2 regions of the Hydrogenophaga pseudoflava genome follow, and region 2 is predicted to be linked to the other one. Evidence: riboswitches for the same ligand, from Rfam matches in the RefSeq annotation. Region 2 holds a riboswitch; the other holds the start of a gene.
The links. A riboswitch is a leader RNA that binds a small molecule or an ion and turns the genes downstream of it on or off. The one in region 2 is predicted to bind thiamine pyrophosphate.
Positions count from the first base shown of each region.

Region 1 (11,315 bases), 410 kb from region 2:
CGGGCCGCGGCCAGCTGGGCGCTGAAGTGGTTGAACTCTTCGCGCCCCACGGCGCCGGTGGCCACCAGCGGCTGGCGGCGGTTCACGTCGTCCTGCAACCGGGCCTGCTCGCTCTGGGCGCGGGCCAGATCGGCCTCGCGCAAGGCGATCTGCGCGGCCAGCGTGCGGTTGTTGGCGTACAGCGTGCGCACCTCGCGCACGGTCTGGGCCAGCTGCGCCTCGGCCTGGTCGAGCGCAACCTGGGCGTCGGCCGGGTCCAGGCGAACCAGCCACTGGCCGGCCTTGACGTGGTCGGTGTCGTTGGCGTTGATGGCCACCACGGTGCCGCCGGTCTGCGGGGTGAGCTGCACCACGTTGCCCTGCACATAGGCGTTGTCGGTGGTTTCGTAGTGATTGAGCACGAGCGCCCAGTAGGCGCCGTAGCCGACGGCGGCCAGCGCCACGGCGGCGGCCACGCCGGTGAGTGCCTTGCGGCGGGCGGTGTTGCTTTGGGGGGCGGGGGTGGTGGTGTCGGGGGTGGTCATGTCGAAATTCCGTGAGCGTTGGGGTGTGGCATCAGCCGCGCGATGGCGTGGGGGTGTCGTCCGTGTAGCCACCGCCCAGTGCGCGCACCAGACCGATGCGGGCGGACAGGTCGCGGGCCCGCAGGTCCACGCCCAGGCGGCGCTGGGTGAGCAGCGTGGTCTCGGCAGTCAGCACGGTGAGGTGGCCGGTCAGACCAGCGCGGTAGCGCTGCAGCGCGATGTCGTACGCCGATTCGGCGGCGGCCAGAGCCTGGGCCTGCTCGGCCTGCTGGCGCTGCACCGACTGCAGGCTGCTCAGCTGGTCGGCCGCGTCGCGCACCGATTCCAGCAGCGCGCTGTTGTAGCCCTCGATGGCAGCGTCCAGTTCGGCGGTGCGCCCCCGCAGGTTGGCGCGCAGGGCGCCACTGTCGAAGATCGGCAGGCGGATCGCCGGCCCCACGCCAAACTGTCGGCTGTCGGCCTCGATCAACCGGTCCAGCCCGATACTGGAGAGCCCGATGAACGCCGCGAGATTGACGTTGGGATAGAACTGCGCACGGGCCACGTCCACCCCACGCATGGCAGCTTCCACGCGCCAGCGCGCGGCGGCCAGGTCGGGCCGGCGGCCGAGCAGGTCCGCCGGCACCCCGGTTGGCAGATCACCGGCCTGCAACCGCGACAGGTCCACCCTGAGTGTCTCGAATGCGTTCGGTGGCTGCGCCACCAACGCGGCCAGCGCATGGCGCGCAAGTGCGATCTGTTCATCGAGCGCTTCGATCTGCTGGCGCGCGTCGGGCAAAGCCCCCTCCCCCTGGCGCAGTTCGACACGGGTGTCGAGCCCCGCGTCCACGCGCTGGCGGATCACGGCCAGCATCTGCTGCCGCTGGGTCAGCGTGCGCTGCGCCACCTCGCGCTGCGCCTGCAGCCGTCCCAGCTGCACCCAGGTCTGTGCCACCTGGCTGGCCAACAGGTTGCGGGCGGCCTGCAGGTCGGCCTGCGCGGCACGGGTCTGGCCCAGCGCCGCGTCCAGGGCGGCCCGGTGGCGCCCGAAGAAGTCGAACTCCCACTGGGCGGCCACCTGCACGTTTGCCAGGGTCCGTATGGAGCCACCCAGCGGAGCCGGGTAGATGCTGGTGGCACTGAAATGCTCACGGGTGGTGTCGGCCGACGCATTCACATGAAGGCCGCTGGTGGACTGCTCGCCCTCCACCGCGGCCTGCGCCCGGGCCAGCCTTGCCTGAGCGACCTTCAGGCTGGGCTGCGATCGCAGGGCTTGCTCGATGAGATCCGACAGCGTGTCGTCACCCCAGGCCTTCCACCAGTCGGTGGCCAGCGGAGCGGGCGCCGCGGTCTGCGCCAAACCCACGTCTGAGGCACTCAGCTGCCGTGCAGATGCGGAAATCCCGTCGGTGCTGGCGCAACCAGCCAGAAGACCGGCCGCGGCCAGAACCACCACAGCAGAGCCGAGGCGGAAGTCAATTAACTGATCAGGCTTCATTTGCTTAGTCAAATTTTTGAGCCAAAAAAAACGCGCACCGTTGCAAAGCTTCACCCGGCGTCGCGCAATGCATCCCCGGTCTCGGCCATGCGTGTCAGGTAACCCTTGAGGGCCTCCCATTCCGACTTGGAAAACCCCGCCAGGTGGGCATTGAGCACGTCCGACAGAACCTGCGGCACATGCACCAGAGCCGCCTCGCCCTCAGGTGTGAGGTCGACCAGAACCACCCGCCGGTCTTCGGTCGAACGCACACGCTTGCACAGTCCTTTTTTCTCCAGCCGGTCCAGAAGGCGCGTCATGGCGCCGGCATCGGAGTTCGTCCAGCGGGCCAGTTCGGCCACCGTGCTGCGACCACCGTTGGACTGCAGGTGCTTGAGGGGCCCCCACTGTGCCGTGGTCAGGTCATGCGCCACCAGCCGCTTGTCCACCTGCTGGACGACAGACAGCAAGATCCGCTTCATGAGAAAGCCCAGGCTTTCCTCGGCGTTGTAGGTTTCCGCCTTGTAAAACTGGACGGGTTTCGGAGTTCTGGACATGGCAGCGGCGGGCGACGAAGGGAGCCACAGTATATACCTGCCTAGTCAATTAATGACCAGGCATCTTATGCCCGGAAGAATGCAAGGGTCTCTGCGAACGCTCACCACAGGGGCTGCGGGCGCCCCTCACGCAAGGTCCACGCATGTTGCGCCATGGCCTGGGCCTCCTGCGCGTCGTGCGTCACCAGGATCGCGGCCATGCCGGCCTCGGTGATGCGCTCGCGAAACTCGTCGCGCAATTGCTCGCGCAGGTGGGCATCCAGCGCGCTGAAAGGCTCATCCAGCAGCAGCGCTCTGGGCTGCGTGATCAGCGCACGCGCCAGCGCCACCCGTTGCTGCTCGCCGCCCGAAAGGGTCCAGACGCGCGCGTCGCCGTGACCGGCCAGGCCGAAGCGCGCCAGCATGGCCTGCGCGCGATCACGGGCCTCGGCCTTGCGCACGCGCTGCTCGATCAGGCCGAAGGCCACGTTGTCGCGCACGTTCAGATGGGGGAACAGCGCGAAGTCCTGGAACATCAGCGCAAAGCGGCGCCGCTCGGGCGGCCAGCCGGTGATGTCCACGCCGTCGAACCAGACGCTGCCCTGCTCCGGCGCTTCGAGCCCGGCCACGATCTTGAGCAGCGTGCTCTTGCCACTGCCCGAGGCACCGAGCAGCGCCACCGTCTCGCCCGCGTCCACGCGCAGGTTCACGCCAGACAGCAGCGGCCATTCGGGTGCGTCGTGCCAGTGTTTGTGGATGTCGCGCAGTTCAAGCATGGCGGGCATTGTCCCCGGCGCGGCGGTCGCGGCCCTCGATCAGCAGGAAGGCCAGCAGCGCCAGCGCCATCAGCAGCGCCGCGAGCACGAAGGCCGCATCCAGCGGGGCGGCGCCGGGCCGGCCCAGGTGCTGGTGGATCAGGGTGGTGAGCGTGGTCCATTCGGGCCGCGAGAGAAACAGCGTGACAGCGAACTCGCCCAGCGCGGTGGCGGCGGCAAAGGCCATGCCGCGCCGCAGCGCAGGCGCGATCATCGGCAGCGTGACGCGCCGGAACACGCGCCAGGGGGTGGCACCGAGCGTGGCCGCGGCCTGCGCGCAGTGGACCGGCAGGCCGTCAAGCGCGGCGGTTACAGACTTGGTGACGAAAGGCCAGGCCAGCAGCGCGTAGGCCGCCAGCAGCACCGGCAGGCTCGCGCTCCAGTCGGGGTAGAGCAGCAGCAGGCCAAAGGCTACGCTCACCGGCGAGACAACGAAAGGCAGGAAAGCCAGCGCGCGCCAGGTCACCGAAGACTGCAGGGCGAAGGCGTGCGACAGGCCGAGCGCGGTGGCGAACACCACGGCCAGCACCGAGAAACGCAGCGTGTTGCCCAGCGCGGCCAGGGTGTCGGCATCGGTGAGCACGGCCGCGCCCTGGCCGACGAACAGCGCCGACGCGGCGTGCCAGAGGATGGCCGCCAGCGGCGCGACACAGACCAGCACCAGCAGCCCCATCGCGCCCGCCACACCCAGCCACTGCAGGGCCGTGGCCGGCCGCTGCCGCGGCACAGGCGCGACCCGCGCCGGCGCCGCCAGCCGCCGCTCCAGCCAGGCGTAGGCCAGCGCGACCGCGCCGGTCAGCGCCATCATCCAGACCGCGAGCACGCCCGCTCGGCCCAGCTCCAGCTCGTGCGCCACCAGGGTGTAGATCTCGACCTCGGCGGTGGCGTAGCGCTGGCCGCCCAGCACCAGCGCAAGGCCGAAACCCGCGAAGCAGTAGAGGAACACCAGGCACAGCGCCGAGGCCAGCCAGGGCGCGATGGCCGGCCATTCGATGCGCCAGAACGCGCGCCAGGGCGTGGCGCCCAGGGTGCGCGCGGCTGCGAGCCGCTGCGCGCCGACCTGCTCCAGCGCGTCGACACCGGCGCGCACCACGAGGCAGAGGTTGAAGAACAGGTTGCCGTAGAGCAGCAGCCAGGGCGTGTCGGCGAGCTCGATGCCGACCTCGGCCAGCGGCCCGCCGATCAGGCCGCGCGGCCCCCAAAGCGCCAGCACGCCCATGGCCGCCACCAGGGTCGGCACCACGAAGGGCAGCATCAAGAGGCGCAACACCAGCGCCCGCCCCGGGAACTCGCGCCGCGCCAGCACCCAGGCGCAGGGCAGGCCCAGCAGCAGGGCCAGCGCGCAGGTGATGCCCGCCTGCGCGAACGACCAGAGCACGCGCCAGCGCAGGTAATCGTCCTGCCAGACGTCCAGCCAGCGCAGCGGCTCGGCGCCGTCGGCCGCGCCAGGCGCCAGCCCCTCGGCCAGCAGCCGCAGCACCGGCGCCACCAGCACCACCGCCAGAAACACCAGCGGCAGCGCAGGCAGCAGCCAGCGGCGAGACATCCTCACTTCAAGACTGTCTTGGTCCAGCGCTGCAGCCAGGCCTTGTTTTTGGCGGACACATCGGCGGCCGACGGGTTGTCGAACGCCGTCGGCTCCACCGCATGGGCCTTCATCACGTCCACCCGCGCCGCGCCGGCCTCGGCCGGATACATCCACATCGTGGTCTGCAGCGCCTGCTGCGCCGGGGCGGAGCGCAGGAACTCGATGAACTTGCCGGCGGCTTCGCGCGCGGCCGGGTTGCCGCCCTTGACCAGGGCCACGCCCTCGACCTGGCGGAACACGCCGCCCTTGAGGAACAGGTTGGCGGTGGGCGACTCGGTGATCTTCTCCTTGCTGTAGAAGACCTCGGCCGCCGGGCTGCTGGCGTAGCTCACCACGATGGGGCGCGTGCCGCCGTTGCGCGTGAACTCGGTGTAGTAGGCCTCGGTCCAGCCCTTGACCACCTTCACACCGTTGCCGCGCATCCGGCCCCACCACTGGAATGCGCCCTCTTCGCCCAGACCGGCAATGGTCGCGTACAGGAAGGCCTGGCCGGGGCTGGAGGTCGCCGGGTTCTGCACCACCAGCAGCTTGGCGTAGGCGGGCTTGGCCAGATCGTCCAGCGAGGCCGGCAGCGCCAGGCCCTTCTTGGCGAACCAGGCCTTGTCGATGTTGAGGTTGACGTAGCCGAAGTCCACCGGCACCACGCCGCCGTCCATGCTCACCGCCGCCGCACGCTGCGCCGCCGGGCCGGTGTAGGGCTCGACCACGCCGGCGGCCAGCGCGCGCGGCAGCAGGGTGTTGTCGATGCCGTAGGCGACATCGGCGATCGGCTTGGCCTTGGTGAGGATGAGCTTGTTGGTCATCTCGCCCGCATCGCCGGCCTTGACGATCTGCAGCCGCACGCCCGCGTCTTTCTCGAACTGCGCCAGCAGCTCCTTGGGCAGGTCGAACGAGCTGTGGGTCAGCACCCGCAGCGGCATCGGTGCCTGCGCCTGGGCCAGGCCCGCGAGCGACAACGAAGAAAGGGAGAGGAGCGCCGAAAAGAGAAACCGCCGTTGCATGTGCATCCGCCTTGTCAAAACGCCCGCGAGGGCTTGAGCAGGACGGACCACGGCAAACGGCGGACCGGCTTGTCACGCTCCCTACGCTGGCACAACCCAGATCAGGTGAGAGGGGTATTTCTCAGCCGCCGCCCGCATTGCTGCGGGCCCGGCACCCCCGGTGAAGCCGGCAATTTTAATCGGCGGGCCCAAAAAGCAGAAAAGGCCCTGACGGGCCTTTTCTCGGGGTGGGGACCGGACCCCAGGCGATCAGCCGCCCTTCTTCGAACGCTTGCCGGGGTTCTTCTTGCTGCGCGTGGCGACACCACGCTCCAGGCTCACGCGCTGGCCGCGGCCGGGGGTGGGCAGCACCACGCCGTCGGCGGCGGTGGGACGGGGAGTGGCTTTGCGGTCGGCTTCGGTGACGATTTTGTTGCCCATGTCGGTCTCAAGGGAAAGTTGGTTGGAAACCCCGTATTGGACCACATGACCACGTCCCCCATGGGGAGCCTGGCCGGAGCGCTAAGCTCACACGATGTTTGCGCTGCTCAAGACCTACTCCTGGCAGGAACTGCGCCACCACCCATGGCGCACGGTCGCTGCCGTGGTGGCGGTGATGCTGGGCGTGGCCCTGGCGCTGGCGGTGCAGCTGATCAATGCATCGGCGCTGGCGGAGTTTTCCGGGGCGGTGAGCGCGGTGAACGGTCAGCCCGACCTGTCGCTGCGCGCGCGCCAGGGTGGGCTGGACGACGCGCTGCTGGAGCCGGTGGCGCAGGCACCCGGTGTGGCCGCCGCCAGCCCGGTGCTGGAAGTGTCCACCTCGGTGCTGCTCGCCAATGCCCGGCGCCAGGGCGTGCGGCTGGTCGGCGTGGATGCGCTGTCGGTGGCCGCCGTCTCACCCGCGCTGATGCCGCAGCCCACGCCGCGCGACGATCCGGCCGCCCAGGGACGCTTCGAGCTGTTTGCCCCCGATGCGGTGTTCCTCAACCCGGCGGCGCGGCAGGTGCTGGCGCCCTCGGGCGATCTGCCGGCCACGCTGCAGGTGCAGAGTGGCTTGGAACGCGCGACCCTGCGGGTGGCCGGCAGCGTCAACGCGCCCGGCGCGCCCATGCTGGTGATGGACATCGCGGCGGCGCAGGCGCTGATGGGCCGCACCGGGGAAGTCAGCCGCATCGACCTGCGCCTGGCGCCAGGCACCGACACCCAGGCACTGCTGCGCGGGCTCGCCCTGCCGCCCCACGTGATCGCCCAGCCGCCGGGCCAGGCGGGTGAGCGCGCCGACAACCTCTCGCGCGCCTACCGGGTCAACCTGACCGTGCTGGCGCTGGTGGCGCTGTTCACCGGAGGCTTCCTGGTGTTCTCGGTGTTGTCGCTGTCGGTCGCGCGGCGGCAGCAGCAGATTGCGCTGCTGGGCGTGCTGGGCCTGTCGGCGCCGGAGCGGCTGCGTCTGGTGCTGGCCGAGTCGGCGGTGCTGGGCCTGATCGGCAGCGCGCTGGGCGTGGCGCTGGGCACCGGCCTGGCTGTGGCCGCGCTGCGGCTGCTGGGAGGCGACCTGGGTGGCGGCTACTTTTCGGGCGTCGCACCCTCGCTGCACTGGAGCACGCCCGCCGCCCTGGTCTACGGCGCACTGGGCGTGGTCGCCGCCCTGGTCGGCGGCTGGTGGCCGGCGCGCGCCGCCGCCGCCATGGCGCCGGCCCTGGCGCTGAAGGGGCTGGGGGCATCCGGCCCGGTGTCCCGGCGAAGCCACCGGCTCGCTCTGGGGCTGATGGTCCTGGCCGCAGCCCTGGCCTGGGCACCGCCGGTCGCGGGCATTCCGCTGGCCGCCTATGTGTCGGTGGGCCTGCTGCTGGTGGGCGGCATCGCGGCGCTGCCGCTGGCGGTGGGCGCTCTGCTGGACCGCGTGGCGCCCCGTGTGGCCAGGCTGGCCCTGCCCCTGCTGGCGGTCGAACGCTCGCGGCGCCTGCGCGAGACCGCCGCCGTGGCCACCAGCGGCGTGGTCGCGAGCCTGGCGCTGTCGGTCGCGCTGACGGTGATGGTGGCGAGCTTCCGCGACTCGGTGGCGCAGTGGCTCGACGGCGTGCTGCCGGCGCAGCTGTATGTGCGCAGTGCGGGCAGTGGCGCGCAAGGGCAGGCCCTGCCGCCGGACTTCGTGGCCGCGGTGCGTGCGGTGCCGGGCGTCAACCGCGTCGACCCGCTGCGCGCCACCGAGGTGCTGGTCGACCCGGCCCGGCCGGCGGTGACCCTGCTGGCGCGGCCACTGGTGCACGACGACACCGGCGTGCCCGGCCAGCGCCTGCCCCTGGTCGGCGACGCGGTGATCCCGCCGGTGGGCGCGGTCGCGGTGTACGTGAGCGAGGCCATGGTGGACCTGCACAGCGCGCGCCCGGGCGGCGCGCTGGACGCGCTCGCCCCAGCGTTCCCGGCCCTGCCGGCGGGCACCCGCTTCTTCGTGGCCGGCGTGTGGCGCGACTACGCGCGCCAGCACGGCAGCGTGGTCATCGACCTGGCCGATTACCAGCGGCTCTCGGGCGACCGCCGCGTCAACGACCTCGCCCTGCACCTGTCGCCCGATACCGACGAAGATGCGGTGCGCGAGGCCATCCGTGTGCTGGCGCAGTCCGCAGGCGCACAGGACCTGATCGAATTCGCCTCGGCGGGCCAGATCCGCGCCACCTCGCTGCGCATCTTCGACCGCAGCTTCGCCGTCACCTACTGGCTGCAGGCGGTGGCGATCGGTATCGGCCTGTTCGGCGTGGCGGCCAGCTTCAGCGCCCAGGTGCTGGCGCGGCGCAAGGAGTTCGGGCTGCTGGCCCACCTGGGGCTGACGCGCCGGCAGATCCTCGGCGTGGTGGCGCTCGAAGGCCTGTCGTGGACCGCCCTGGGGGCGCTCGCCGGCTTGGCGCTCGGGCTGGCGGTGAGCGTGGTGCTGGTGCACGTGGTCAACCCGCAGAGCTTTCACTGGACCATGGAGCTGTCGCTGCCCTGGTGGCGCCTGCTGGCGCTGTGCGCCGCCGTGGTCGCCGCCGGCACGGTCACGGCCTGGCTGGCCGGGCGCGCCGCCGCCGGCCGCGATGCGGTCCAGGCGGTCAAGGAGGACTGGTGATGGACGGTCTCACGCGCCGCGCGCTGATCGCCGCCGGGCTGGCGGCGCCGCTGCCTGCGCTTTCACGCGATCTGGTGCCGCGCCCGCTGGTGTTCCCGCGCGACCACGGCACCCACAACGACACGCGCACCGAGTGGTGGTACCTGACCGGCCACGCGAAAGACGTCGGCGGGCGCGAGTTCGGCTTCCAGATCACCTTCTTCCGCAGCCGGGTCGACGGCACCGAAGCCCTGCCCGGCCGCCTCGCCGCGCGCCAGCTGCTGTTCGCGCACGCCGCCATCACCGACGTGCACAGCGGCCGGCTGCTGCACGACCAGCGCATCGCGCGCTGGAACGGCGAACCGCCGGCGCGCACCGAGCGCGCGGTGTTCGCCAGCACCGAAGATACCCATGTGGCGATCCGCGACTGGTTCCTGCGCCGCGAGGCCGACGGCCGCTACACCACCCGCGCCCCGGGCGACGAGCTGCAGATCGACCTGGAGGTCACGCCCACACAGGCCTGGCTGCTGCAGGGCGACCAAGGCTTCTCGCGCAAGGGCCCCGAGCCGTCCCAGGCCAGCTTCTACGTCAGCCACCCGCAGCTGGCGGTGCGTGGCACGCTGGACCTCAAAGGACAGCGGTTCGAGGTCCAGGGCACGGCCTGGCTGGACCACGAGTGGAGCGAGGCGCTGATGCACCCCGATGCGGTGGGCTGGGACTGGTTCGGCATGAACCAGGAGGGAGGCCACAGCATCACAGCCTTCCAGCTGCGGCGCGCAGACGGCAGCAAGCTCTGGGCGGGTGGGTCCTTCCGCGCCGCGGGCAGCGCCCAGAGCCCCACCGACATTTATCGCTTCCGGCCCGGGGAACTGGACTGGGTGCCGCAGCGCCACTGGACCAGCCCGCGCACCCGTGCGCGCTATCCGGTGGAGTGGATGGTGCGCACACCGGGCGACTTCTACACCGTCAAGGCGGTGATCGACCCACAGGAACTGGACGCCCGGGGCAGCACCGGCACCGTGTACTGGGAAGGTTTGTCCAACCTGTTCGACAGCAATGGAAAACGCGTCGGCCGCGGCTACCTGGAGATGACCGGCTACGCGAAACGCCTGGTGCTCTGAGCACACAAAGGCGGCGGGCGGTCTCAAAAAGGGAGAAACCCCTAAAACGCGCTCACTCGTTGCAACCCATAACGGTTTTACCCATAATGTTGCGCTGCACCATGGGTACCACCACTGCTCCCCTGCAAGTTGGCCTTGAGGACCTCCTCGGCGACATGCAACACGCCCGCCGCACCGGCGACATGGGCCGCCTGGCCCTGTTGGCCTACTGCGAGGTGCGCCGCTGGGCCCGCCAGGCCGGCGAGCCCGAATTGGCTGATCGCTCGACCGCACTGATCACCCGCCACCCCTATGCCAGCCGCGACCAGTTCATGGCACAGATCGACGACCTGATCGGTGAACTGGAACGCGCCCATTCCCGGGTTCTGGCCCAGGTGCCGCCCCCCCACTGAACGCCCTCAGAAAGAGGGGACGAGCGCCTGCCAGACGTTCTCCAGGATGGCCGGCTGCGCGGCGTCCTTCAGGTGCACCTGGTCCGGGTGGTAGTAGGTGCCGGTGAACGGAATGCCGCCCGATCCTGCGAAGTAGGTGCCCGCGTTGTTGGTCGCCACGCGCTGGTACATCTCCGTCATGCCTTGGCGGTACGCGCTGCCCTTGGGGTAGAACGCAAAGTCCATCACATACACCCTGGCGTGCGCCGCGAGGCTGGCCTGCGCCATCGCGCCCAGGTTGGCCTCCATGGACCACACCCCCCGGTTCTGCCAGGCGTCGTTGGTGCCTTGCGCGAGGATGACGTGGGTGGGCGCGTACTGGTTCAACCACCCCTGGATGCGTGCCAGACCGTGGTCGGTGCGCATGCCGCCCACGCTGACATTGACCAGCCGGTTGCAGGCCCGTCCTGTGCGGGTCCTGATCTCCGTGGCGAGCTTCTGGGTCCAGACCTTGCCCGGCGACACGAAGCTGTAGGGGTTGCCGTTGATGCTGGTACCGTAGCCCTGGGACAGGGAGTCTCCCACCACCAGCACCACCGCATTGGGCGTTGCCGTCGGTGGGTCGGACACCGCCGCAGGGTCCATCACATAGTAGGCGGGGCCCTCATACCGGTACGCGCACAGGCTGGCGATGACGCCATCCCGCTCGGTGTGGTCGGCGGTGTAGAAGTGCAGCCCCCGGTCGGACCGGTAGAAACGGAACAGCGGCTTGAGCCCGGCACCGCCGACCGGGCTGGCATGGTAGGCCACGCCTTCGTAAACATAGCTGGGCAGGTTGGCCT
Region 1 covers NZ_CP037867.1:1,545,565-1,556,879, reverse strand. The annotation lists gene HPF_RS07645 (HlyD/EmrA/EmrK family protein) at 1-524, opposite strand, end outside; gene HPF_RS07640 (efflux transporter outer membrane subunit) at 556-2,001, opposite strand; gene HPF_RS07635 (MarR family winged helix-turn-helix transcriptional regulator) at 2,052-2,462, opposite strand; gene HPF_RS07630 (ABC transporter ATP-binding protein) at 2,639-3,292, opposite strand; gene HPF_RS07625 (ABC transporter permease) at 3,285-4,877, opposite strand; gene HPF_RS07620 (thiamine ABC transporter substrate-binding protein) at 4,880-5,920, opposite strand; TPP riboswitch at 5,981-6,089, opposite strand; gene HPF_RS23635 (hypothetical protein) at 6,170-6,340, opposite strand; gene HPF_RS07615 (ABC transporter permease) at 6,435-9,002, shown strand; gene HPF_RS07610 (lipocalin-like domain-containing protein) at 9,002-10,102, shown strand; gene HPF_RS07605 (hypothetical protein) at 10,258-10,494, shown strand; gene HPF_RS07600 (GDSL-type esterase/lipase family protein) at 10,501-11,315, opposite strand, start outside.
Region 1: linked by a shared signal. The riboswitch ahead of HPF_RS07620 (thiamine ABC transporter substrate-binding protein) and the one ahead of thiC (phosphomethylpyrimidine synthase ThiC) in region 2 are both predicted to bind thiamine pyrophosphate.

Region 2 (11,315 bases):
AAGTAGGCCGTCATCGGGGTTCCTCGCTGAGGCTGGCCTCCAACGCGGCCAGTGCGCCGTGGGCCAGGTGCTGCATCGCCTCCTCGTCCAGCACATAGGGTGGCATGAAGTACAGCGTCTTTCCGATGGGCCGCAGCACCAGGCCGCGCGCCAGCGCATGTCCCTGGTAGCGGCGCGCGAGGTCGGGCAGTGGCGTCTCGACGTCCCAGGCCCAGATCATTCCCTGGCGCCGGGCGTGCCGCACCCGCGGGTGCGCGGTCAGGGGTGCCAGCAGCGCGTCCAGCGCCTGCGCGGTGCTGCGGTTGCGGGCCAGCGCGTCTTCCTGTTTGAACAGGTCCAGCGTGGTCAGCGCGGCGCGGCAGGCCAGCGGGTTGCCGGTGTAGGAGTGCGAGTGCAGGAAGCCGCGCGCCACGTCGTCGTCGTAGAAGGCGCTGTACACCGCGTCGGTGGTCAGCACCGCCGACAGCGGCAGCGTGCCGCCGGTCAGGCCCTTGGACAGGCACAGGAAGTCGGGCCGGATGCCCGCCTGCTCGTGCGCGAACAGGGTGCCGGTGCGGCCGAAGCCGGTGGCGATTTCGTCCACCACCAGGTGCACGCCGTGACGGTCGCACAGCGCACGCGCCTGGCGCAGGTAGGCCGGATCGTGCATGGCCATGCCGGCGGCGCACTGCACCAGCGGCTCCACGATCAGCGCGGCCGTGGTCTCGTGGTGCTGCGCCAGCCAGTCGGCCAGCGCAGCGGCGGCGGCGTCGGCCCCGATGCCGCGCCGGTCGGGGCTGGGCACGGTGGCGGCCAGCCGCACCAGCGGCGCGTAGGCCTCGCGGAACAGGGCGATGTCGGTCACGGCCAGCGCGCCCACGGTTTCGCCGTGGTAACCGCCGGCCAGGCCGACGAAGCGGCTCTTGGCCGGGCGCCCGCTGTTGCGCCAGAAGTGTGCGCTCATCTTGAGCGCGATCTCGGTGGCCGAGGCGCCGTCGCTGGCGTAGAAGGCGTGGCCCAGCCCGGTCAGCGCCGACAGCCGTTCCGACAGCTCCACCACCGGCGCGTGCGTGAAGCCCGCGAGCATCACGTGGTCCAGCGTGGCCATCTGGTCGGCCAGCGCGGCGCGCATGGCCGGGTGGCTGTGGCCGAACAGGTTGACCCACCAGGAGCTGACCGCGTCCAGGTAGCGGCGGCCGTCGGTGCCATACAGCCACGGCCCCCCGGCACGCGCGATGGCCACCGGCGGCAGGGCCTCGTGGCGCTTCATCTGCGTGCAGGGGTGCCACACGCTGCGCAGGCTGCGCTGCGCGAGGTCGGCGGTGTTCACTTCACCTGTTCCTGTGTCTGCACCGGCACGTGGTCGCGCGAGCCGTTGGCGCGGTTGTGCTCGTCGACAAACACCAGCTTGGGCTTGTGCGTGGCGACCTGGTCCTCGTGCACCTGTGCGAAGGCCGCGATGATGAGCAGGTCGCCCGCCGAGGCGCGGCGCGCCGCCGAGCCGTTGACCGAAATCATGCCGCTGCCGCGCTCGCCCTTGATGGCGTAGGTGATGAAGCGTTCGCCGTTGTTGATGTTCCAGATGTGGATCTGTTCGTTCTCGGCGATGTTCGAGGCGTCCAGCAGGTCTTCGTCGATGGCGCAGGAGCCTTCGTAGTGCAGCTCGCACTGGGTCACGGCGACGCGGTGGATCTTGGACTTGAGCAGGGTGCGGAACATGGTGGGTGTCTCCGGGTTCGGTGAATGAGGTCAGCCGCCGACGATGGCCTGGAAGGTCAGCACGGTGTCGTTGGGCTGCAGGACGGTGGTGGCGCGTTGATCGCGCGGGACGAAGGCGCCGTTCACGGCGGTCGCGATGGTATCGGGGTCCATGCTCCGTTCGTCCAGCAGCTGGGCCAGCGTCAGGCCCTCGGGGCAGGGCAGGGTGAGGTCGTTGAAGGTCAGCATGTTGTGACGGAGGAGAAGCATTGCCGCAAGGCGTCTTCGACCAGCGCGGGCGCCAGCAGCCAGCCGTGGCGGTACAGGCCGTTGATGCGCAGCAGGCCGTCCTGGTGGTCGATGCGCGGCTCGTTGTCGGGCAGGGCTGGGCGCAGGTTGGTCTCCAGGTGCACGATGCGCGCCTCGGCCAGCTCGGGCAGCACGCTCTGGGCGGCCGCCATCAGCTCCACCGCGCTGCGCAGGCTCACCGGCGAGCGGTCCTCGCTCTCGATCTCGCTGGCACCAATGACGATGTGGTCGCAGGGCCTGGGCACGATGTAGACGCGGTGGCGCGGGTGCAGCAGGCGCACCGGCCGGTGCAGCGGCACGCCGGGCGCCTGCAGCCAGACCACCTCGCCGCGCACGCCGCGCACGGGCAGCTCGGGCCGGGCACCCGTGCCGCGCACGTCGATGGCGAGGTCGAAGCGCTGCTCACTGCTGTCGTCCAGCGCGATGCGGCCCGCGCCCACCGACGCCACGGTGTGCCGCCAGCGCCAGCGCACGCGGGACGAGGCCGCGCACAGCGCGGGCAGCACCTGCAGCGGCAGGATCTGGCCCTCGCCCGGCAGCAGCCAGGCGTGCAGGCGCGGGTCGATGGCCGGTTCCAGCGCCGTCAGGGCGCCGCGGTCCAGCCGCTGCGGGGTCTGCGCGTGGCCGACCAGGTCGGGCGCCTGTGCCAGCCGCGCCAGCACGCGCTGGGCCGCGCCCAGGTCGCTGCCGTGCGCCACCAGCAGGCTGCCCAGGGTGCGCAGCTGCAGCGCCGGTTCCTCGCCGGTGCCGGGGCTGGTCGAGCAGCCGGTGCAGCTGCCGCAGGCGGCGGGCAGGGCGCCCGCACGCGGCGATCCTGCGCGGGCCAGGGCATCGGTGATCTCGCGCCACAGCGCCATGGAGCGCCAGCCCAGCGCGGCGATGGCGGGGCCGCTGTTGTCCAGCTCGGCCAGCGGGCTGAGCATGCCGGCCGCGGTGAAGGCCGCCGGCCCCTGGCCGTCGCTGCGGGCCTGCGGGCCATCGGCCGGGTCGAACACCGTCACCTCGTGGTGGGGCGACAGCCGCCAGGCGAGCAGCCGGCCCAGCAGGCCGGCGCCCGCGATACCGATGCGCGCCATGGCTCAGGCCTTGTTTTTCAATGAGTCGACGGGCACGTAGAACTCGCCGCCCACCGCCTTGAACTCTTCGCTCTTGCGCGCCATGCCATCGGCCAGGGCCTGCTCCTCGCTCAGGCCTTTGGCGGCCGCGTAGTCGCGCACGTCCTGCGTGATCTTCATGCTGCAGAACTTGGGCCCGCACATCGAGCAGAAGTGCGCCTCCTTGGACGAGTCCTTGGGCAGCGTCTCGTCGTGGTAGGCCTCGGCGGTCTGCGGGTCCAGGCCGAGCGCGAACTGGTCGCGCCAGCGGAACTCGAAGCGCGCCTTGCTCATCGCGTCGTCGCGCGCGCGCTGGCCGGGGTGGCCCTTGGCCACGTCGGCGGCGTGGGCCGCGATCTTGTAGGCAATGATCCCCTGCTTGACGTCGTCGCGGTCCGGCAGGCCCAGGTGCTCCTTGGGCGTCACGTAGCAGAGCATGGCCGTGCCCATCCAGCCGATCATGGCGGCGCCGATGGCCGAGGCGATGTGGTCGTAGCCCGGCGCGATGTCGATGGTCAGCGGGCCCAGGGTGTAGAACGGCGCCTCGTGGCAGTGCTTGATCTGCTCGTCCATGTTGGCCTGGATCATGTGCATGGGCACGTGGCCGGGGCCTTCGATCATGGTTTGCACGTCGTGCTTCCAGGCGATCTGCGTCAGCTCGCCCAGGGTCTTGAGTTCGGCGAACTGCGCTTCGTCGTTGGCGTCCGCGCCCGAGCCGGGGCGCAGGCCGTCGCCCAGCGAGAAGGTCACGTCATACGCCTTCATGATTTCGCAGATCTCGTCGAAGTGCGTGTACAGGAAGTTTTCCTTGTGGTGCGTGATGCACCACTTGGCCAGGATGGAGCCACCACGGCTGACGATGCCGGTGCGACGCTTGGTGGTCAGGTGGATGAAGGGCAGGCGCACGCCGGCGTGGATGGTGAAGTAGTCGATGCCCTGTTCGGCCTGCTCGATCAGCGTGTCGCGGAAGATTTCCCAGGTGAGGTCTTCGGCCACGCCGCCCACCTTTTCCAGCGCCTGGTAGATCGGCACCGTGCCGATGGGCACCGGCGAGTTGCGCACGATCCAGTCGCGCGTGGTGTGGATGTTCTTGCCGGTGGACAGGTCCATCACCGTGTCGCCGCCCCAGCGGATGGACCACACGAGTTTTTCGACTTCTTCCTCGATGGACGAGGTGACGGCCGAGTTGCCGATGTTGGCGTTGATCTTCACTAGGAAGTTGCGGCCGATGATCATCGGCTCGACCTCGGGGTGGTTGATGTTGGCCGGGATCACCGCGCGGCCGCGCGCCACCTCGTCGCGCACGAACTCGGGCGTGATCACGTCGGGGATGCGCGCGCCCATGCCGTTGCCCTTCAGACGCGCCTCGCGCTCGGCGTCGCCGAGGTATTCCTTCATCCACTCGCGCTTGCCGTTCTCGCGGATGGCGATGTACTCCATCTCGGGCGTGACGATGCCTTTTCGCGCGTAGTGCATCTGCGTCACGTTGGCGCCGGCCTTGGCACGCAGCGGCTGGCGCTGCAGGCCAGCGGCCTCGGCACGCAGGGCTTCGATGCGCGCGTCCGCCACCTCGCCGTGTTTGCCGCCGTCGTCCAGTGCCACGCGGGCGCGGCCCTCATAGGCCTCGGTGTCGCCGCGCGCGGCCACCCACTCGCTGCGCACCGGCGCCAGGCCTCGGCGGATGTTGATGTCCGCGGCCGGGTCGGTGTAGGGGCCGGAGGTGTCGTAGACCGTGACGGTCTCGCCGTTGGTCAGCACGATCTCGCGCATGGGCACCTGCACGCCGGGCTGTACGCCAGGCGCATAGACCTTGCGGGACTGGGGGAACGGCTCGCGCGTGAGCGTGAGCAGCTGCTGGAGCTTGTCGGGGGCGTTCATCGGGCGGTCTCCTGATTGAAAAAGCTGTTGCGAAAACGAACAGCTCCGGAGGACCGCCCGGAGGGACCATGGGTGTGGACGGATGCACCCCGTCCACGGGTCCTTCAAGGCAACGCTCTTCTTTCGCCGGTACTAGCCGGATCAAGTTCACGGGTTCGGTGTGTCACACCATCTCAGCGCCGGGCCTTGGCAGGCCCGTGCACCCCGGAGCAGGCGCGCAGTGTAGCGTGCTTCTTTGCGGGGCGCCAAATGTCCCTGCGACGGTCAGCGCTGCGCCCGCCGCCCGCGCCGGACCCGCTTGATGGCCTCGAACCAGAACACGCTCAGCAGGCCGAGCCCACCGGCCGCGGCGAGTTCGTGCCAGGGCAGCGGCGCGAAGCGCAGCACCGCCACGGCCCAGGGCACATACAGGGCGGCCAGCAGCAGCGCCAGGGCCAGCCCCACCACCACCCAGAGCGAACGGTTGGGCGTGCGCAGCGTGATCCAGAACGGCTCGGTGGCCGAACGGTTGGACAGGATCAGCGCCAGGTTGCCGATCACCAGGGTGGCGAAGGCGAAGGCGCGGGCCTCTTCCTCGGGCAGGCGCGGCGCGGCCCAGGCGAAGGCCCCCAGCACCGCCGCCAGAACGCCCATGCCCTGCAGCAGCGCCAGCCACAGGGTCACGCCGCCGAACAGCGGGGCGCTGGCATCGCGCGGAGGGCGCTGCATCAGGTCGCTCTCGGCCGGTTCGTTTTCAAACGCGACCGAGCAGGCCGGGTCGATGATGAGTTCGAGCAGCGCGATGTGCATGGGGAACAGCAGCGCCGGCCAGCCCAGCAGCACCGGCAGCAGCGCCATGCCGGCGATCGGAACGTGCACCGCCAGGATGTAGGACATGGCCTTGCGCAGGTTGTCGAAGATGCGCCGCCCCAGCCGCACCGCGCGCACGATGGCCGCGAAGTCGTCGTCCACCAGCACCAGCGACGCCGCCTCGCGCGCCACGTCGGTGCCGCGCAGGCCCATGGCCACGCCCACGTGCGCGGCGCGCAGGGCGGGTGCGTCGTTCACACCGTCGCCCGTCATGGCCACGATGTCGCCGCGCGCCTTGAGCGCCTGCACGATGCGCAGTTTCTGTTCCGGCGCGATGCGCGCACACACGCTCACGTGTGCCATGCGTTCGCGCAGCGCCTCGTCGCCGAGCGTCGCCATCTCGTCGCCCGAGAGCACGTCGGCCGCGGTGAGCGACGCGGCCAGGCCCGCCTGCTGCGCGATGGTCAGCGCGGTGGCGGGGTAGTCGCCGGTGATCATGACCACGCGGATGCCCGCCGCGCGGCACTCGGCTATGGCCGCAGGCACCTGCGGGCGCACCGGGTCGGCCAGACCCAGCAGGCCGACGAACGTGAAGTCGAAGTCGTGTTCGTTCGCGGGCCAGTCCTCGCCCTCGAACCGGCCGCTGGCCACCGCCAGCACGCGCAGGCCCTGAGCGGCCAGGCCGTCCACCACCGCGGCGATGTGCGCCCGCTTCGCCGCGTCGAGGTGGCACAGGTCCATCACCGCTTCGGGGGCGCCCTTGGCGGCCACCGTCTGCGCGCCGCCGTCCGACGCCATCCACACATGCGACATGGCGCGCAGCGCCGGGCTCAGCGCATAGGTCTGCACCAGCCGCCAGTCGTGGTGCAGGTGCTCGGTGTCGGCGAGGAAGCGCGCGCCCAGCTGGTGGAAGGCCTTCTCCATCGGATCGAACGGCTCCACCACGCTCGCCAGGATCGAGTACTCCACCAGCGTGTGGAAGGCTTCTGGCAGGGGTGCGCTGCCCAGCGTGTCCAGCGCCAGCCGGTCCGGCAGCGCGGCACCGCCCGCGGCCAGGTGGGTGACCGTCATGCGGTTGGCGGTCAGCGTGCCGGTCTTGTCGCTGCACAGCACCGTGGTGGCGCCCAGGGTTTCGATGGCGTTGATGCGCCGCGTGAGCACGCCTTCCCGCGACAGGCGGCGCGCGCCCAGGGCCGGGAACACGGTCATCACCACCGGGTATTCCTCGGGCAGCATCGCCATGGCCAGCGCGATGCCGGCCAGCGCGGCCTGCAGCCAGTCGCCGCGCAGCATGCCGTGCACCAGCACCAGGGTCAGGCTCAGCAGCAGAGCCAGCAGGGCCAGCTTGCGCACCAGCGCCGTGGTCTGCCGCTGCAGCGGGGAGCGTTCGTTGTCCAGCGTGCCCAGCGCCAGGCCGATGCGCCCGATCTCGCTGCGCGCGCCCGTGGCCGTGACCTGGGCCAGCGCCTGCCCGCGCACGATCAGCGTGCCGGCGTAGACCGTGGGCAGGTCGTCGCCGCCAGGGCGGTGGCCCTGGGTGCCACCGTCGCCCGCGGGCGCAGCGCTTTCGTGGGGCAGGGCGGCCCGTTTGGCCACGGGCACCGGCTCGCCCGTCAGCAGCGACTCGTCGGCCTGCAAGCCATCGGCCGACAGCAGCAAGGCGTCGGCCGGCACGCGGTCGCCTTCGCTCAGCTGCAGCAGGTCGCCGCGCACCACCTCGCTCCCGGCGATGCGCTGCGTCACGCCGTCGCGCACCACCAGCGCCCGCGGGCTGGTCAGGTCGCGCAGGGCCTCGATGGCGCGTTCGGTCTTGCCCTCCTGGTACAGCGTCAGGCCCAGGGTGACGAGCACGAAGCCGAACAGGGTGAGCCCTTCCTGCAGGTCGCCAAAGACCAGGTAGAGCGTGCCCGCCGCCAGCAGCAGCAGGAACATGGGCTCCTTCGCCGTGTCCCGCGCGATGGACAGCAGGCTGCGGCGCTGGCCGCCGGGCAGGGCATTGGGGCCGTCTTCGGCCAGACGCTGTGCGGCCGTGGCCGAGGAGAGGCCCTGGCTGGCACCGGCCAGGTTGTCCGGATCGGCGGGGTGGGTGGTCGGTGAGGGCATGCCCGAGCGTAGCGCAGCGGGTCGGGGGTGCCCATTCACCGCCAGCGCCTGCCTGCGAGGGGCGTCACCACCGCGACTGAACCGACAATCTGAGGCTTTGCCCGAACGCGCAACCGACCCGAACGCCATGCCCACGCTTGCTCAAGTCCTGCCTTTCCTGCTCACCGCCATCCTGCTCACCGCCATCCTGCTCACCGCCACGCCGGGACCGGACAACCTGATGGTGCTCAGCGTCGGCGCCTCCAGAGGCCGGCGCCTGGGCATGGCCTTCGGCCTGGGCTGCGCCACCGGCTGCCTGAGCCACACGGTGCTGGCCGCGCTGGGCGTGTCGGCGGTGCTGGCCGCTTCGCCAGTGGCCTTCACCGCGCTGCGCTGGCTGGGCGGGGCCTACCTGGTGTGGCTGGGCATCAACGCCCTGCGCAGCCGGGGCGGGCTGGGCCTGCCGGCCGAGAGCGGCGCGCCCGCCGCCGCCGACTCCGCGGCGCGGCAGTTCTTCAAGGGTATGCTGGCAAACGCCATCAACCCCAAGGTGGTGCTGTTCTTCCTGTCCTTCCTGCCGCAGTTCGTGGTGCCGGCCAATGGCAACGTGCCGCTGCAGATGGCCATGCTGGGCGTGGTGTTCACGCTGCAGGCGGCGGTGCTGTTCGGCGCACTGGGCTGGTTCGCCGGCGGCATCGGCCAGTGGCTGCAGCGCCGCCCGCGCGCCGGCCTGTGGCTGGACCGCGTGAGCGGCGTGGTGTTCGTGGGCCTGGGCCTGCGGATGGCGCTGTCGCGCTGAGGCGCTGAACGGCCTCAGGCGGGCCGGGCCATTGGCGGCTTGAACGTCTTGCGCGCCGCGGCCACCTTGGCACGCGCATGGCAGCCCAGTTCATGGTCGTTGACCAGGCCCATGGCCTGTATGAAGGCGTAGGCGGTGGTGGGGCCGACGAAGACCCAGCCGCGTTTCTTGAGGTCTTTGGCCATGGCGACCGAGGCCGCGTGGGTGGACGCGGTCTGTGGTGCCGCGAGCGTGGCCGGGTCGGGCTCGAAGCGCCAGAAGTAGGCGCCGAGCGAACCGAACTCCTTCACCAGCGCCTGCGCGCCGGCCGCGTTGCGGATGACGGCTTCGATCTTGCCGCGGTGGCGCACGATGCCTTCGTCCTGCAGCAGGCGCTCGACATCCGCCGGACCGAAGGCGGCGACCCGATCGAAGTCGAAGCCGAGGAAGGCGCGGCGGAAGTGTTCGCGCTTGCTGAGGATGGTGCGCCAGGACAGGCCCGACTGGAAGGCTTCGAGGCAGACCTTCTCGAACAGCCGCCGGTCGTCCGCCACGGGAAAGCCCCATTCGGCGTCGTGGTAGGCCGGGAACTCGGGGGCGCCGTTGCACCAGCGGCAGCGCGGCAGCTCGTCGGTGGCGTCGGTCTGCGGGGGGGCGGTCATGGGTGGGCCCTGGCGGCGGCACCCGACGGGGCGCCAGCGACCGCCAGTGTCTCACCGCGCACCGCCTGCGCCATCAGCGGCCACACGCTCTGGTGCGACTGCCGGAACCAGTCGAGGTGGCCGAGCTGGCGCAGGCCGTGGTCGCGCGGCCGCAGGCAGTGGGCCTGGCGCGGCGCGGCGGGCAGGGTGCGCAGGAGGTCGGCCACGGTGGCGGCGTTGGCGATGTCGTCGTCCTCGGCGTGCAGCACGGTCACGGGCGTGCGCACCTGGGCGTGGAAGTCCTGCTCGGGCCGGTGGCGCACGGCGTTGGTGGCGTAGCCGCCGCGGGCGCACCAGCGCGACCACTGCAGCGCCACGCCGGCCGGCAGGTTCTCGCCCAGGCCCAGCAGTGCGGTGGTGCCGTAGCCGGTGAGGCGGGTGCCCAGCGGCAGCACCAGCCGCATGCCGAAGTTGGCCTTCAGCCGGAAGCCGGGCCGCATGGCCTTGAACCAGCCGGTGGAGGCCGAGATGCCGACCAGCCGCGCGACGCGGTGGTGGTTGGGCAGCAGGCCGATCATCTGCCCGCCCGCGCTGTGGCCGACGATCACGGCCTGCGCGGCGCCGGTGTGCGCCAGCAGCCAGTCCAGCGCCGCCACCTGGTCCTGCTGGCCCCAGTCGGCCAGGGTGGCGCGGCAGTCTTTCAGGCGCCCGTGCAGCGAGAGGCCGATGCCCCGGTAGTCGAACACCAGCACGTCGTGGCCCTGCGTGGCCAGCCAGCGTGCGAAGCGCAGGTAGAAGTGCTGCCGCACGCCGGTGGCCGGCGAGATGAGCACCGGCAGGCCGCCGTCCGGGCCGCCGCTGCGGGCGATGAAGTGGCCGTGCAGGCGCTGGCCGTCGGCGCAGGTGATGGGCACGGCCTCGTCGGTGGTCGGGGGTGGTGTGTTCATGGCGCGTCGGGCTCCTGGGCGGTCTGTTGCACGTGTTGCAGCCAGCGGGCCACGGTGGCCAGCTCGTCGGGGCTGAAGCCGGTGGTCAGCCGGCGGTTGATGCGCTGGATGGCCGAGCGCAGCAGCGGCAGCTGATTCCGCCCGGCGGGCAGCAGCCACACGCGCTGGGTGCGCGCGTCCTCAGGGCAGGCGGCGCGCTGCACCCAGCCCAGCGCCTCGGTGCGCTGCACCAGGCCGGTGGTGGCCGAGGGCGCGAGGTCCAGCGCCTGCGCGATCTCGCCCATGGTGCGGCCGTCGCTGTCCTGCAGCACGAACAGCAGACCGCCCTGCGCGGGCGAGGGTGCGTCGGCGTTGTCATGCGCCAGCCGCAGCTGTTCGGCGGCCACGAGCTGCTGCAGGCGGCGCTGCGCGGTGTTGAGCAGGAAGATGAGGCGGGGCGGTCGGGTGGGTGGCATGCGGTGTTGTATTTGTTTCGCATGCGAAATATATCCACCAAGTGGCGCAGGCGCCAGCGCCGGCTGTCGCCACCGCGTCGGTCAGCCCTGCAGGCGGGGGGTGATGAGCGCCGCCAGCCAGTGCATGAACACCTGCACGCGCTGTGGCAGGTGGCGCCGGTGGGCGTAGACGATGGAGACTGGCAGGGGCGCGGCGCGCCACTTCGGCAGCACCTCCACCAGCCGCCCGGCCTGCAGGTGGGGGCGCATCCCGGCCTCCGGCACCTGGACGATGCCCAGGCCGGCCAGGGCGGCGGCTTCGTAGGCGGCGGTGGTGTTGACGGTGAGCGCGCCGTCCATGGCCAGGGTGTGCACCGTGCCGTCGGCGTCCACATGTTCAAAGCCGTCGGCCTTGTTGCCCAGTGTGGGCACGTAGTGCACCAGGCGGTGCCGGCCCAGGTCGGCCAGCTTGCGGGGCCTGCCGTGGGCCTGGAGGTAGGCGGGGCTGGCCAGGTTGACCATGCGGTAGGCGCCCAGCGGCCGGGCGATCAGGCTGGAGTCGGCCAGGTGGCCGACGCGCAGCACGCAGTCGAAGCCCTCGCGCACCAGGTCCACGCGGCGGTCCACCGACGAGAGCTCGATCTCCAGCGCCGGGTGCTCGGCCATGAAGCGCGGCAGCGCGGGAA
Region 2 covers NZ_CP037867.1:1,132,543-1,143,857, forward strand. The annotation lists gene bioD (dethiobiotin synthase) at 1-14, opposite strand, end outside; gene HPF_RS05595 (adenosylmethionine--8-amino-7-oxononanoate transaminase) at 11-1,309, opposite strand; gene panD (aspartate 1-decarboxylase) at 1,306-1,698, opposite strand; gene thiS (sulfur carrier protein ThiS) at 1,729-1,926, opposite strand; gene HPF_RS05610 (FAD-dependent oxidoreductase) at 1,920-3,062, opposite strand; gene thiC (phosphomethylpyrimidine synthase ThiC) at 3,066-4,958, opposite strand; TPP riboswitch at 5,060-5,175, opposite strand; gene HPF_RS05620 (cation-translocating P-type ATPase) at 5,223-7,850, opposite strand; gene HPF_RS05625 (LysE family translocator) at 7,978-8,628, shown strand; gene HPF_RS05630 (DNA-3-methyladenine glycosylase I) at 8,643-9,269, opposite strand; gene HPF_RS05635 (alpha/beta hydrolase family protein) at 9,266-10,195, opposite strand; gene HPF_RS05640 (MarR family winged helix-turn-helix transcriptional regulator) at 10,192-10,650, opposite strand; gene HPF_RS05645 (LysR family transcriptional regulator) at 10,732-11,315, opposite strand, start outside.